Linked DNA regions of Oleomonas cavernae. The protein of the gene in region 1 interacts with the protein of each later gene in a pairwise test. Links are inferred from orthologs where the notes say so. Each region holds a gene or a part of one and is shown on either strand. Other genes may lie near its edges.

Evidence for each region.
Region 2: the proteins of mtgA (region 1) and D3874_RS05540 interact in binary tests that used the Escherichia coli proteins (3 or more experiments, as listed by UniProt). The link is inferred for Oleomonas cavernae from one-to-one orthologs.

Annotation. Positions count from the first base shown.
Region 1 is NZ_QYUK01000016.1:48,199-55,718, reverse strand. The notes cover bases 2,019-4,936. They hold mtgA (monofunctional biosynthetic peptidoglycan transglycosylase), read right to left. Parts: upstream 3,867-4,936; coding sequence 3,171-3,866; downstream 2,019-3,170. Other genes in these bases: D3874_RS25505 (coiled-coil domain-containing protein), read right to left, coding at 3,878-4,936; D3874_RS25515 (ABC-type transport auxiliary lipoprotein family protein), read left to right, coding at 2,164-2,742; D3874_RS25520 (MlaD family protein), read left to right, coding at 2,019-2,070. In the rest of the region: D3874_RS25530 (MlaE family lipid ABC transporter permease subunit), read left to right, coding at 1-350; D3874_RS25525 (ABC transporter ATP-binding protein), read left to right, coding at 355-1,167; more of D3874_RS25520, read left to right, coding at 1,171-2,018; more of D3874_RS25505, read right to left, coding at 4,937-6,919; D3874_RS25500 (NnrU family protein), read left to right, coding at 7,046-7,520. UniProt on the Escherichia coli protein: Peptidoglycan polymerase that catalyzes glycan chain elongation from lipid-linked precursors. May play a role in peptidoglycan assembly during cell division in collaboration with other cell division proteins.
Region 2 is NZ_QYUK01000011.1:424,424-427,443, reverse strand. The notes cover bases 1-3,000. They hold D3874_RS05540 (peptidoglycan D,D-transpeptidase FtsI family protein), read right to left. Parts: upstream 2,386-3,000; coding sequence 616-2,385; downstream 1-615. Other genes in these bases: ftsL (cell division protein FtsL), read right to left, coding at 2,382-3,000; D3874_RS05545 (UDP-N-acetylmuramoyl-L-alanyl-D-glutamate--2,6-diaminopimelate ligase), read right to left, coding at 1-606. Also shown: more of ftsL, read right to left, coding at 3,001-3,020. UniProt on the Escherichia coli protein: Essential cell division protein that catalyzes cross-linking of the peptidoglycan cell wall at the division septum. Required for localization of FtsN.

The DNA.
Region 1 (7,520 bases):
CGCGGGTGCTGGCCCTCGTCGTCATGCTGCCCTGCCTCACCTTCTTCTCCGACATGATGGGCCTGCTGGGCGGCATGGTCATGTCGTGGGTAACGCTTGATATCTCGCCCGAGGTCTTCGTCTCGCGCCTGTCGGCCGCGGTGACCTGGAAGACCTTCTTCGTCGGCGTGATCAAGGCGCCGTTCTTCGCGGTCACGATCGCGGTGGTGGGCTGCATGGAGGGCCTGCTGGTGGAAGGCAGTTCCGAGGCCGTCGGCCGCCGCACCACGGAATCGGTGGTGAAGGCTATTTTCCTGGTGATCGTGCTGGACGCCGTCTTCTCCATCTTCTTTGCGACGATCGGGATTTGACGCCGTGGCCAGCACCTCCACCGATCCGATCATCCGCCTGCGCGGCATCCGCAATGCCTTCGGCCCTCAGGTCGTTCACGACAAGCTCGACCTCGACGTCCGCCGGGGCGAGATCCTGGCGCTGGTCGGCGGCTCGGGTACCGGCAAATCGGTTCTCCTGCGCACCATCGTGGGCCTCAACCGCCCGGCTGCCGGCTCGATCGAGGTGTTTGGCCAGGATATCCTGAACCTGCCCGACGTGCAGCGCCGCGCGGCCGAGCAGCGCTGGGGCATCCTGTTCCAGAATGGCGCCCTGTTCTCCTCGCTGACCGTGGCGCAGAACGTCCAGGTGCCGCTGAAGGAGCACCTGGGCCTCAAGGGGCCGATCCTGGACGAGATCGCGGCGCTCAAGATCGCCCTGGCCGGCCTGCCCGCCGACGCGGGGGCCAAGTACCCATCCGAACTCTCGGGCGGGATGCGCAAGCGGGCGGGCCTGGCCCGCGCCCTGGCGCTCGATCCCGAGATCGTCTTCCTGGACGAGCCGACCGCGGGCCTCGACCCGATCGGGGCGGCGGCGTTCGATCAACTGATCGCCGACCTGCGCGATGCCGTGGGCTTTACCGTGTTCCTGGTGACCCACGATCTCGATACGCTCGCGACCGTCTGCGACCGGATCGGCGTGCTGGGGCAAAAGCGTGTTATGGTTGTCGGCACGATGGACGAGATGCTGCAGCAGACTGATCCCTGGATTGTCGAGTATTTCCATGGGCCACGCGGCCGTGCGGCGCTGGATGCGCAGGCGCGCAACGCCGCCGCCCATAGTGACGGAGCGGCCTGAGTCATGGAAACCAAGGCCAACTACCTGTTTATCGGGACCTTGACGCTGCTGCTGCTGATCGGCGGCTTCGTCTTCACCCTGTGGCTCAGCGGGGCCGGCCGGGCCCCCGTCTTCGACCGTTACCTGGTCTATTTTTCCGGTGCGGTCGACGGCCTGGGCGAGGGCTCGGACGTCCGCTACAACGGCATCAAGGTCGGGACGGTCGGCAAGATCACCCTGGACAGCAACGACCCCTCGCGGGTGAAGGTGGAAATCGACGTCGCCCGCGGCACCCCGGTGCGCGAGGACACGGTCGCCGCCCTCGAATCACAGGGCATCACCGGCGTTGCCTATGTCCAGATGACCGCCGGCCCCGGTGCCAGTCCGTTGCTCGACCCCAGTACCGAAAGCGGCCCGCCGGTCATCCCCAGCAAGACGGGCGGCCTCGCCCAGGTGATCGCCACCCTGCCCGAAGTATTGCGCAACAGTGCCGAAATCCTGGCCGAGGCCAAGAAGTTCGTCGGGCCGGAAAACCAGGAATCGGTGGCGCGCACGCTTGCCAACCTCGAGACGGTGACCGGGGCGGTCGCCGCCAAGTCGGAAGAGATCAAGCAGATCATCGACAATTTCAACACCGCCTCCAGTGCCGTGGCGGACGCCGCCCGTGCCATCCAGAGCATTACCGCCGATGCGCGGAAGGCGATGGATTCGATCGAGCAGTTCGCCCAGTCCCTGCGCGACCTCGTGGTCAGCAACCGCCGCTCGATCGATGAGTTCGCCTCCGAAGGCCTGACCCAGTTTGCCAAGTTCATCACCGAGGCGCGCAAGCTGGTCGCCACCCTGGAGCGGGTCGGCGAACGCCTCGACAGCGACCCCTCACGTTTCCTGCTTGGCACCCAGCGGCCGGAGTATGCGCCCAAATGATCGTGTCATCGCGTTCCCCGGCTTCCTCCAAGCTCAATCGACGTCATCTCCTCTCCGGGGCCGCCCTAGGGCCGTCGCGCTGGGGCTGGGCGGCTGCGGCGGGCTGTTCAAGGCGGCGACGACGACGCCCAATCTCTACGCCCTGACCCCAAGAATACTTTCGCCCCGGGGCCGGCGGTGAATTGGCAACTGGTGGTCGAGGAACCGCTGGCATCGCGCGCGCTCGACACCGACTACATCGCCTTGATGCCGTCGACGACCGAGGTCAAGTATTTCGACAGCGCCCGCTGGGCCGAACGGGCACCCCGCATGGTGCAGACCCTGCTGGTCGAATCCTTCGAGAACAGCGGCCGGATCATTGCCGTCGGCCGCCAGGCCGTGGGCCTGCGGGCCGATTTCAATGTCATCTCGGAACTGCGTGAGTTCCAGGCCGAGTACAAGCAGGGCCTGTCGGCGAACCCCACGGTCCATGTCCGCCTGAATGCCAAGCTGATCGTGCAGCCGCAGCAGGTCATCGTCGCTTCCAAGACCTTCGACGTCGAACAGGCGGTTGCGACCAACAAGATGCCGGAAATCATCACGGCCTTCGACGACGCCCTGGGCAAGACCATGAAGCAGCTCGTCGAATGGGTGCTGTCGCAGAACAACCCCAACCAGGGCAAGCAGCTTTGATGCTGGCATAGACCTGGACGGCCTTGGTTGCGTGGTTCGGCAGGCTCACCATGAAGATGGTCCTACCGCCATAGAGCTTCTCCACCCACAATCGTCATGGCCGGGACAAGCCCATGGCTGTCCGGTTAAGGAAATCGGGTTGTTTTTGAATGTTCTGACACCACTCTCAATCGTCATGACCGGGCTTGTCCCGGTTATCCACGTCGGGACGAGCCACCTTCGTTGAAGAAGGAGGCAGCTTGACGACGTGGATGGCCGGGACTTCGCCCGGCCATGACGATTGAGAGTGGTGAGGGTGGAAGGAAAACCACCCGAAGGAAGTGGCCTTCCACGCCCCTTTTCCTTAACCGGACAGCCGTAGGACAGGCCCGGTCATGACGACACTTACGGGTTACAGTGCGCTGTATGATGCACGAGGGTGGGCTGGTCTATTGGCAGGGCGGCATGTCGGCCTTGCCGATGCCGCCCATGCGGCCCTGGATGCGCGAGGCGTAACGGTTGATGTAGCCCGACGGCCGGGACGCCGAAAAGCGGATGGGGTTGGGCAGCACCGCCGCCAGCAGGGCCGCCTCGTGCGTGGTCAGATCGGCGGCGCTCTTGTTGAAATGGAAGCGGGCCGCGGCCTCGACGCCGTAGACGCCGGGGCCGAATTCGACCGAGTTGAGATAGACCTCGAGGATCCGCCGCTTGCTCCACAAAGCCTCGATCAACACGGTCAGATAGGCTTCCAGGCCCTTGCGCAGCCATGATCGTCCAGGCCACAGGAAGACGTTCTTGGCCGTCTGCTGGCTGATGGTCGAGCCGCCGCGAACGCGCCGGCCATCCTCGTTCGCCTCGATGGCGTCGTCGATCGCCGCCCAGTCGAAGCCGTGATGCTGGCAGAATTTGGCATCCTCGGCCGCGATCACCGCGCGCATGATGGCGGGGTCGATGCTGTCCCAGCCCACCCAATCGCGGGACCAGCCATGGCCCTCGACCAGGCGCAGGATCATCAGCGGGGTGGCCGGCGGCGGCAGCACCCGGTAAAGCAGAACCAGTGAAACCGGCACGATGGCGATGGCGATCAGAAGCGATGCGGTGAAACGCCGCCAGATGCGCCGGCGCCTTGCCCGTCCGGGGTCCATGCCGGATCGGCTCAGCGGTCACGCCCAAGGGCCGCGACCAGCAACCGATGCAGCTTGCCGATATCCGACGACCGCAGGGCGGCGGACAGGACATCCTCGTCGTCGACCTCGGTCGACAGGCGCATCAACTCGTCGAACTGGCGCATGTAGCGGTCGACATAGGTGCGGAATTCGCCGTCGTCGCGGTACTTGACGGCGATCTCGTTATGGCCTTCGCGGTTGCGGTTGCCGCCCAGCAGGCGGCGGGTGAAGACACCCTTCTCGCCGCCCAGATAGCGCCGCCACATATCGTCGGGCACGTCTTCCTCGAGCGTGCGGGCGAGGTCGACCGACAACCCGTTCAGGCCTTCGACCACGGCGGCCGAGGCCTTCACCGCGGCGCTGCGGCGCTGGCGCCGATCGGTGTCCTCCAGGCCCTGGCGGCGGCTCTCGATTTCGCCGGCGGTGACGCCCAGGGTTTCGACCTCGCGCGCCATGGCCTGGACCAGGTCGCCCATCAGGCGCCGGGCCTCGTCGGCCCGGCCTGACAGAATCTGGGTTTCGGCCGACAGGTTGCGCGCGATCTGGCCCAGCGACCCGGCGGTCTCGTCCGACAGGGCCTTGAGTTCGCTGCCGCGCTTGGTCGCCATGACGATGGCGGTTTCCAGCTCCTCGCGGCTCTTGGCCGAGGAGTCGACCATCGCCTGGCGCTCGGCGGCGATGGCGGCGGCCATCTCGCGCAGCTTGGCGGTGCTTTCGCCGGCCTGGGCCGCCAGGGTGGAATCGTCGCGTTCCAGGGTCTCGATCAGCAGGTTCAGGTTGCCGACGGCCCCTTGCGCTGCGGCATCCAGGCGGCTGGCGAAGGTGCCCAGCCGGCGTTCGGCATCGGCGACGCTCTCGCGCGCCCTTGTGATGCGCTCGTCGACGGCCATGCTGATGTTGTCCAGGTTCTGGCCGGCACGGCTGGCTTCCAGGGTCGCCCGCTCGGCAATGCCGGTGATCACTTCACCCTGGCGCTGCATGCCGCCCACCGCGGCGTCGATGCGGGCGCTGGCGCGCTCGGCGGCGCTCTCCAGGTCGCGGCCGCGGCGTTCGATCACGTCGGCGGCCTGCTCCACCCGGACCCCGGCGGCATCGGCCGTGACCGCCAGTTCGCGCGCCCGGCCGTCCAGCGAGGCGGCGGATTCGTTCAGGCGCCGCTCGGCGGTGGTGGCGCTTTCGCCCAGGGCGTCGGCGCGCTGGCGAAAGCCCGTGACCACGGTCGCCAGGCGTTGCACGGCGTTGTCGGCGGCGGCGATGACGTCGGTGCCCTGGCGCTGCAGGGCCTTGACGGCACCGTCGATGGTGGCGACGGAGCGGGCGGACTGCTCGTCGAGATCGCCGGCCTGGCCATCGAAGCGGCGGCCGGCTTCCTCGACGGTGCTGGCGGCCCGGGCGGCGGCCGTCTCGAGGGTGCGGGCGTGCTCGTCGATGGCACTCTCCATGCCCTTCAATTCGTCCTTCAGCTTCTCGCCGGCACGGGCCAGTTCGCGCGCCGTCTCGGCGGCGACGCGCCCGGCCTCGCCGCCACGGGCCTGGGCGTCGTCGACCGCCGTGCGCAGGCGCGCGGCCAGGGCGTCGAAGCCCTTGCCGACGTCGCCTAGCTTGGCCAGGGCGTTTTCGGCATTGGTCGACAGGGCGGTGGCGCTGGTCCGCAGGGCGTCGCCGGCGGCATGGCTGCGCGACGAGGCTTCGTTGCCGGCGGCGACGATTTCCTCGGCGACGCGGCGCAACTGGTCGCGGGCCGTCTGCGCCTTCTGGGTCGCGGCATTGGTGATTTCCGCATGTTCGCTGGCGCTGCGCCTCAAGGTCTCGCCCAGGGTGGCGAAATCACTGACGGCACGGCCGACCTCGCTCTGCATTGAGGTGATCAGGGCGCGCAGGTTGCGCTCGGTCTGCTGCAATTTGCTCAGCGCGGTATCGCTGGCCTCGCCCACCGCCTGGCCGGCCCGGGCGGTCGAGCCGGCCGCCATGGTGATGGCGGCCTGGCTGGCCTCGGCCAGATCCTTGAGGCGCAGGCCCTCGGTCGCAAGCTGGTCGGTGGCGCTGCCCAGGCGCCGGGCGATGCCGCCGGCGGCGTCTTCCAGGCTGATCATGCCGCCGCGGGTGGCATCGATGCTCTGGTCCAGGGTCTGGTTGATTTCGCCGACGCGCTGCAAGGCCTGCTCGATCGCCTCGATGCGCCGGTCCTGGGTGGCAAAGGCCTCCTCGGCGGCGCTCGCGACCCGGGTGGAGGCGAGGTCGAGATCGGTCGCCGTCTGGCGCAGGCGGGCGGTGGCGGCATCCGAGGTCTCGGCCGCGCGGTCGCCGGCGACCAGCATCGACTCGGCCTGGCGCTGCAGGTCGGCCGAGGCGGCGGCGGTGGTCGCGGCGGCCGAGCGGGCCGCATCGGCGACGCGTACCAGCCGCTGGTCCAGTTGCTGTTCGATGGCCGCCAGCGCGCCCGACAAGGTGTCCGAGGTCGAACGGGTGGCGCTGGACAGGGCATCGAGGGCGCCGCCGATGGTGCTGCGGGTCTCGCGCGCGTCCTGGGTCGCCTTGCGCAGATCCTCGATCCGCGCCGTCAGCAGCGAGACCAGGTCGCGGGTGGCCTCGCGGGTTTCCAGGCTGGCCAGGCGGATCGCATCGACCTCGGCCTTCAGGCGGGCACTGGTTTCCGGGTGCAGGGCAGCACTCGCCGCCGCCCCGGCCAGATCGAAGGCCTTGGCGGTGGGGCCGGGGCGGGCGCCCAGGGCCCGCATCACCGCGGCGCGCTGGTCGATCACCAGGGCGACCAGCCACAGCATGGCCACCGGGCCCAGCACGCCGGTCAGCACGGCGGCCAGTTCGTGCGGTGCCAGAGTGCCCAGGGCGCTCCAGCCGACCAGCCGCGACAGGTAGAAGCCCGCAGCCGCCAGCCAGCCGACCGAGAGTGCCACGACAAAGGCCCAGCCGATCAGGCCGGCCAACGAGCCGTCGGGCACCGGCGAGGGCCGGCTTGGCGACGGGGGCGTCTCGGTCGGGACGGGCAGATTGCTTTCGCGTGCGTTCGACATCGGTCTCTCTTAAGCGAATCAGGCCGTTTGCCTCTGCCCCGACTGTATCGCCAGGACTTGGCCCTGAGTAGGGCAGGGGTGGCCCCGGGAGTGCTATCATCGGCGAAACTGATCGGGAGAATCGGCATGAACGGGACGGTTGGCTTGGTGGTGTCGGTGATTTTCTTTGTCGGCATCCATCTGGGCCTGGCGGGGACGGGCCTGCGCGGCCGCCTGATCGGCGCCATCGGCGAGGGCCCCTACCGGGGCCTGTTCTCCCTGCTTTCGGCTATCGGCCTGGCCGGCATCATCTGGTTCTTCGACCCCTACGGCGCGGACAATGTCGCTTTCTGGGGGCCGATGATGGTGACTCGCTGGCTGGCCGTCGTCCTGATGCTGCCTGCCTTCATCCTGTTCGTCTGTGCCTTCACCATGAAGAGTCCCACGGTGATCGGCCAGGAGGGGGCGGCCGATGCCGGCGCCGCGGCGGCGGTCGGTATCCTGCGTGTGACCCGTCACCCCTTCCTGTGGGCGGTGGTGCTGTGGGCAACGGTGCATGTGCTGAACAACGGCGATGTGGTCTCGCTCGTGCTGTTCCTCGGCATGCTGGTCCTGGCGCTGA
Region 2 (3,020 bases), on another replicon or contig:
GCGGGTCAGGTTGGTGAAGGCCCCGGCCTTCAGGACCACCCCGTCCAGCCGGCGCTGGTCGAGGCCGTGGCTCGAGGCCTCCATCGCGGCATGATCGATGCCGCTGCCGGCCAGGCCGGCCAGGGCTTCGTGCAGGACCACCGGGTCGGGCGTGGTATGGCCCAGGGGAACGGTGCCGGCTGCCGTCGTAATCCCCAGCGTGCCCAGGGCGGCGGCAGCGTGGCCGGTCGCCTGCCAGAGCTGGCGGGTGAAATGGGCGACCGAGGTCTTGCCGTTGGTGCCGGTCACCGCGACGATGGTGCCGGGCTGGGCGGGATGGAGCTGCGCGGCGGCGAGCGCCAGCGCCCGGCGCGGGTCGTCGACGATGACGACCGGGGCGCCGGCATTCTCGACCCCCGACGGGTCGGCGACGATGGCGACCGCCCCCTTGGCCACCGCGTCGGCGACATAGCGGCGGCCGTCATCCTTGGCGCCGCTCAGCGCGAAGAACAGGGCGCCGGGCACGACCTTGCGGCTGTCGGCGGTCACGGCGGAGACGTCGATCGCGCCGAGCGCCGGCGCCACCGTGGTTTCCGTGATCAGCTCGGCGAGGCGCCTGTTGGGCATGTCGCGGCCTCACTCCTTGTCCGCGGCAACGGTGATGAGCGCACCACCGGCCGTCGCGGGGTCGGGGCCATCGGACGGCAGCACGCCCAGCATGGGGGCGATACGTTCCACGATCCGCGCGACCGTGGGCGCCGCGGTCCAGCCGCCGGTGGCATAGCCGTAGGTTTCCTTGGTGCCCTTGGGCTCGTCGATCATGACCAGCACGACATAGCGCGGCTCGGTCATCGGGAAGGCCGAGACGAAGGACGACAGCAGCGCCTTGCGGGCATAGCCGCCGCCCGAGGCCTTCTCCGCGGTACCGGTCTTGCCGCCGACCCAGTAACCCGGGACGTCCGCCTTGCGCCCCGTGCCGTTGGTCACCACCAGGCGCAGCAGGCGCCGCATGGAGGCCGAGGTCTGCGACGAGATCACCCGCTCGCCCACCGGCGGCCGGGCGTCGTCGGCATGGAGCAGCGTCGGCTGGAAGAAGATGCCGCCGTTGATCAGCGACGAGACGCCGGTCGACAGGTGCAGGGGCGTGACCGAAAGGCCGTGGCCGAAGGCGATGGTCATGGTGTTGATCTCGCGCCACGGGTTGGGCACCAGCGGCGTGCCGGCCTCGGGCAGTTCGATCGACAGGCGGCGGGTCATGCCCATGCGGGACATGAAGTCCTTCTGGCGCTCGATGCCGACATCCAGCGCCATCTTCACCGAGCCGATGTTGGACGAGTAGATGAAGATCTCGGGCACCGACAGCCAGCGGTACTTGGGGTGGTCGTCGTTGATGGTGAAGCGCGCGACCTTGATGGGATGGGTGGCGTCATAGCCGCCGCGCAGGGTGGTGACGCCGTAATCGAGCGCCATCGCCGTGTTCAGCGTCTTGAAGGTCGAGCCCATTTCGTAGGTGCCCAGGGTCGCCCGGTTGAAGCGGGTTTCCTGGTTGGCCCCGCCGGGATTGTTGGGGTCGAAATCGGGCAGCGAGACCATGGCGATCATCTCGCCCGTGCGCACGTCCTGCACCACCGCGGCGCCGCCGATGGCGCGGAAGGTCTGGATGGCGCGCGCCAACTCGTCGGTCACGGCATGCTGGACCCGGATATCGAGCGAGAGCTGCAACGGCTTGCCGCCGCGCGCGGGATCGCGCAGGACTTCGTCGAAACGCGCCTCGATCCCCGAGATGCCCTTGCTGTCGATATCGACGAAGCCCAGGACATGGGAGGCCAGGCGCCCGAACGGATAGACCCGGCGTTCTTCCCGCTGGAACGAGAAGCCGGGAATGCCGAGGCTGTTGACCTCGTATTCCTGGCGGGGCGTCAGGTTGCGCTTGATCCAGACGAAGGTCTTGCCCGAGCGCAGCTTGGTATCGAGTTCGGCGCGCGACAGGTCGGGCAGGACATGCATCAGCTTGGCCACCGCCTCGTCCACGTCGATCAGCCTGGCGGTATCGGCATAAAGCGATGCGGTCGACAGGTTGGTGGCCAGGACCGTGCCGTTGCGGTCGGTGATCGCCGCGCGTTCCACGATCGGCTCGGCCGAGGTCACCCGCGCGTCGTCGGGCTGGCGCAGCACGGCAAGATCGACCAGGCGGCCGGCCAGCATCAGGAAGCAGAAGCAGAACACCGCGCCGAGCACGATCAGGCGGTTGCGGCCGATTTCGATCGCCTGCTTGGTCAGGCCGTCGAGCACCACGGTCGGGCGCGGCCGGTTACCCGCGAAGACGGGGGCGCCTTCGGGGATATGGACCGGCGACAGCCGTGGCAGCGGCGCGCGCGGGATCGGATCGTAATCCCCGCCGTTCATCGCCGTTCCGTCGGGTAGCTGGGCTCGCCGCTCGCGAAGATGCGCGAGACGCCGTCGAGCAGCGGATCCGCCGGGGCACTGGCTACGGCGCTGGGCACCGGGGCGGGCCTGGGGGCGGGCTGCGCCGGCCTGGCAGGGGCCGCCGGCACCGAGGCCGTGCGCGTGGGCGCCGCCGGGGCGGGCGGCTTGGTGGTCGCGGGCTTGGCCGGTGCCGGCTTGGGCGCGGCCGGCTTCGCCGGGGCGGCGACGGGCTTGGTGATCGCCGGGGCGGCGACGGGCTTGGTCGCCGCCGGGGCCGCCGGCTTGGCGGCGGCAGGCTTGCCCGCTGCGGGCTTCGTCGTGACCACGGCCACCGGGCCGGCGCCGGGCGTCGCATCCGCGACCAGGCCGTCAGCCCCCGGAGCGGCCGGCGGCGCCACCGGGCGCAGCGGCAGGCGTTCGACCGTGCCGATCTGCGCGGCCTTGATCGGCTTGAGGTCGAGGTAGCGCTCGGCGAGTTCCTGAATCCGGGCGGGCTGGTTCAGATAGGCCCATTCGGCGCTCAGCACCTGAATCGCCTGCTGTTCGCGGGCAACACCTTGATGCAACTGGCGCGCCTCCTGCTCCAGCAGGCGGACTTCGTACTTCACCTGATA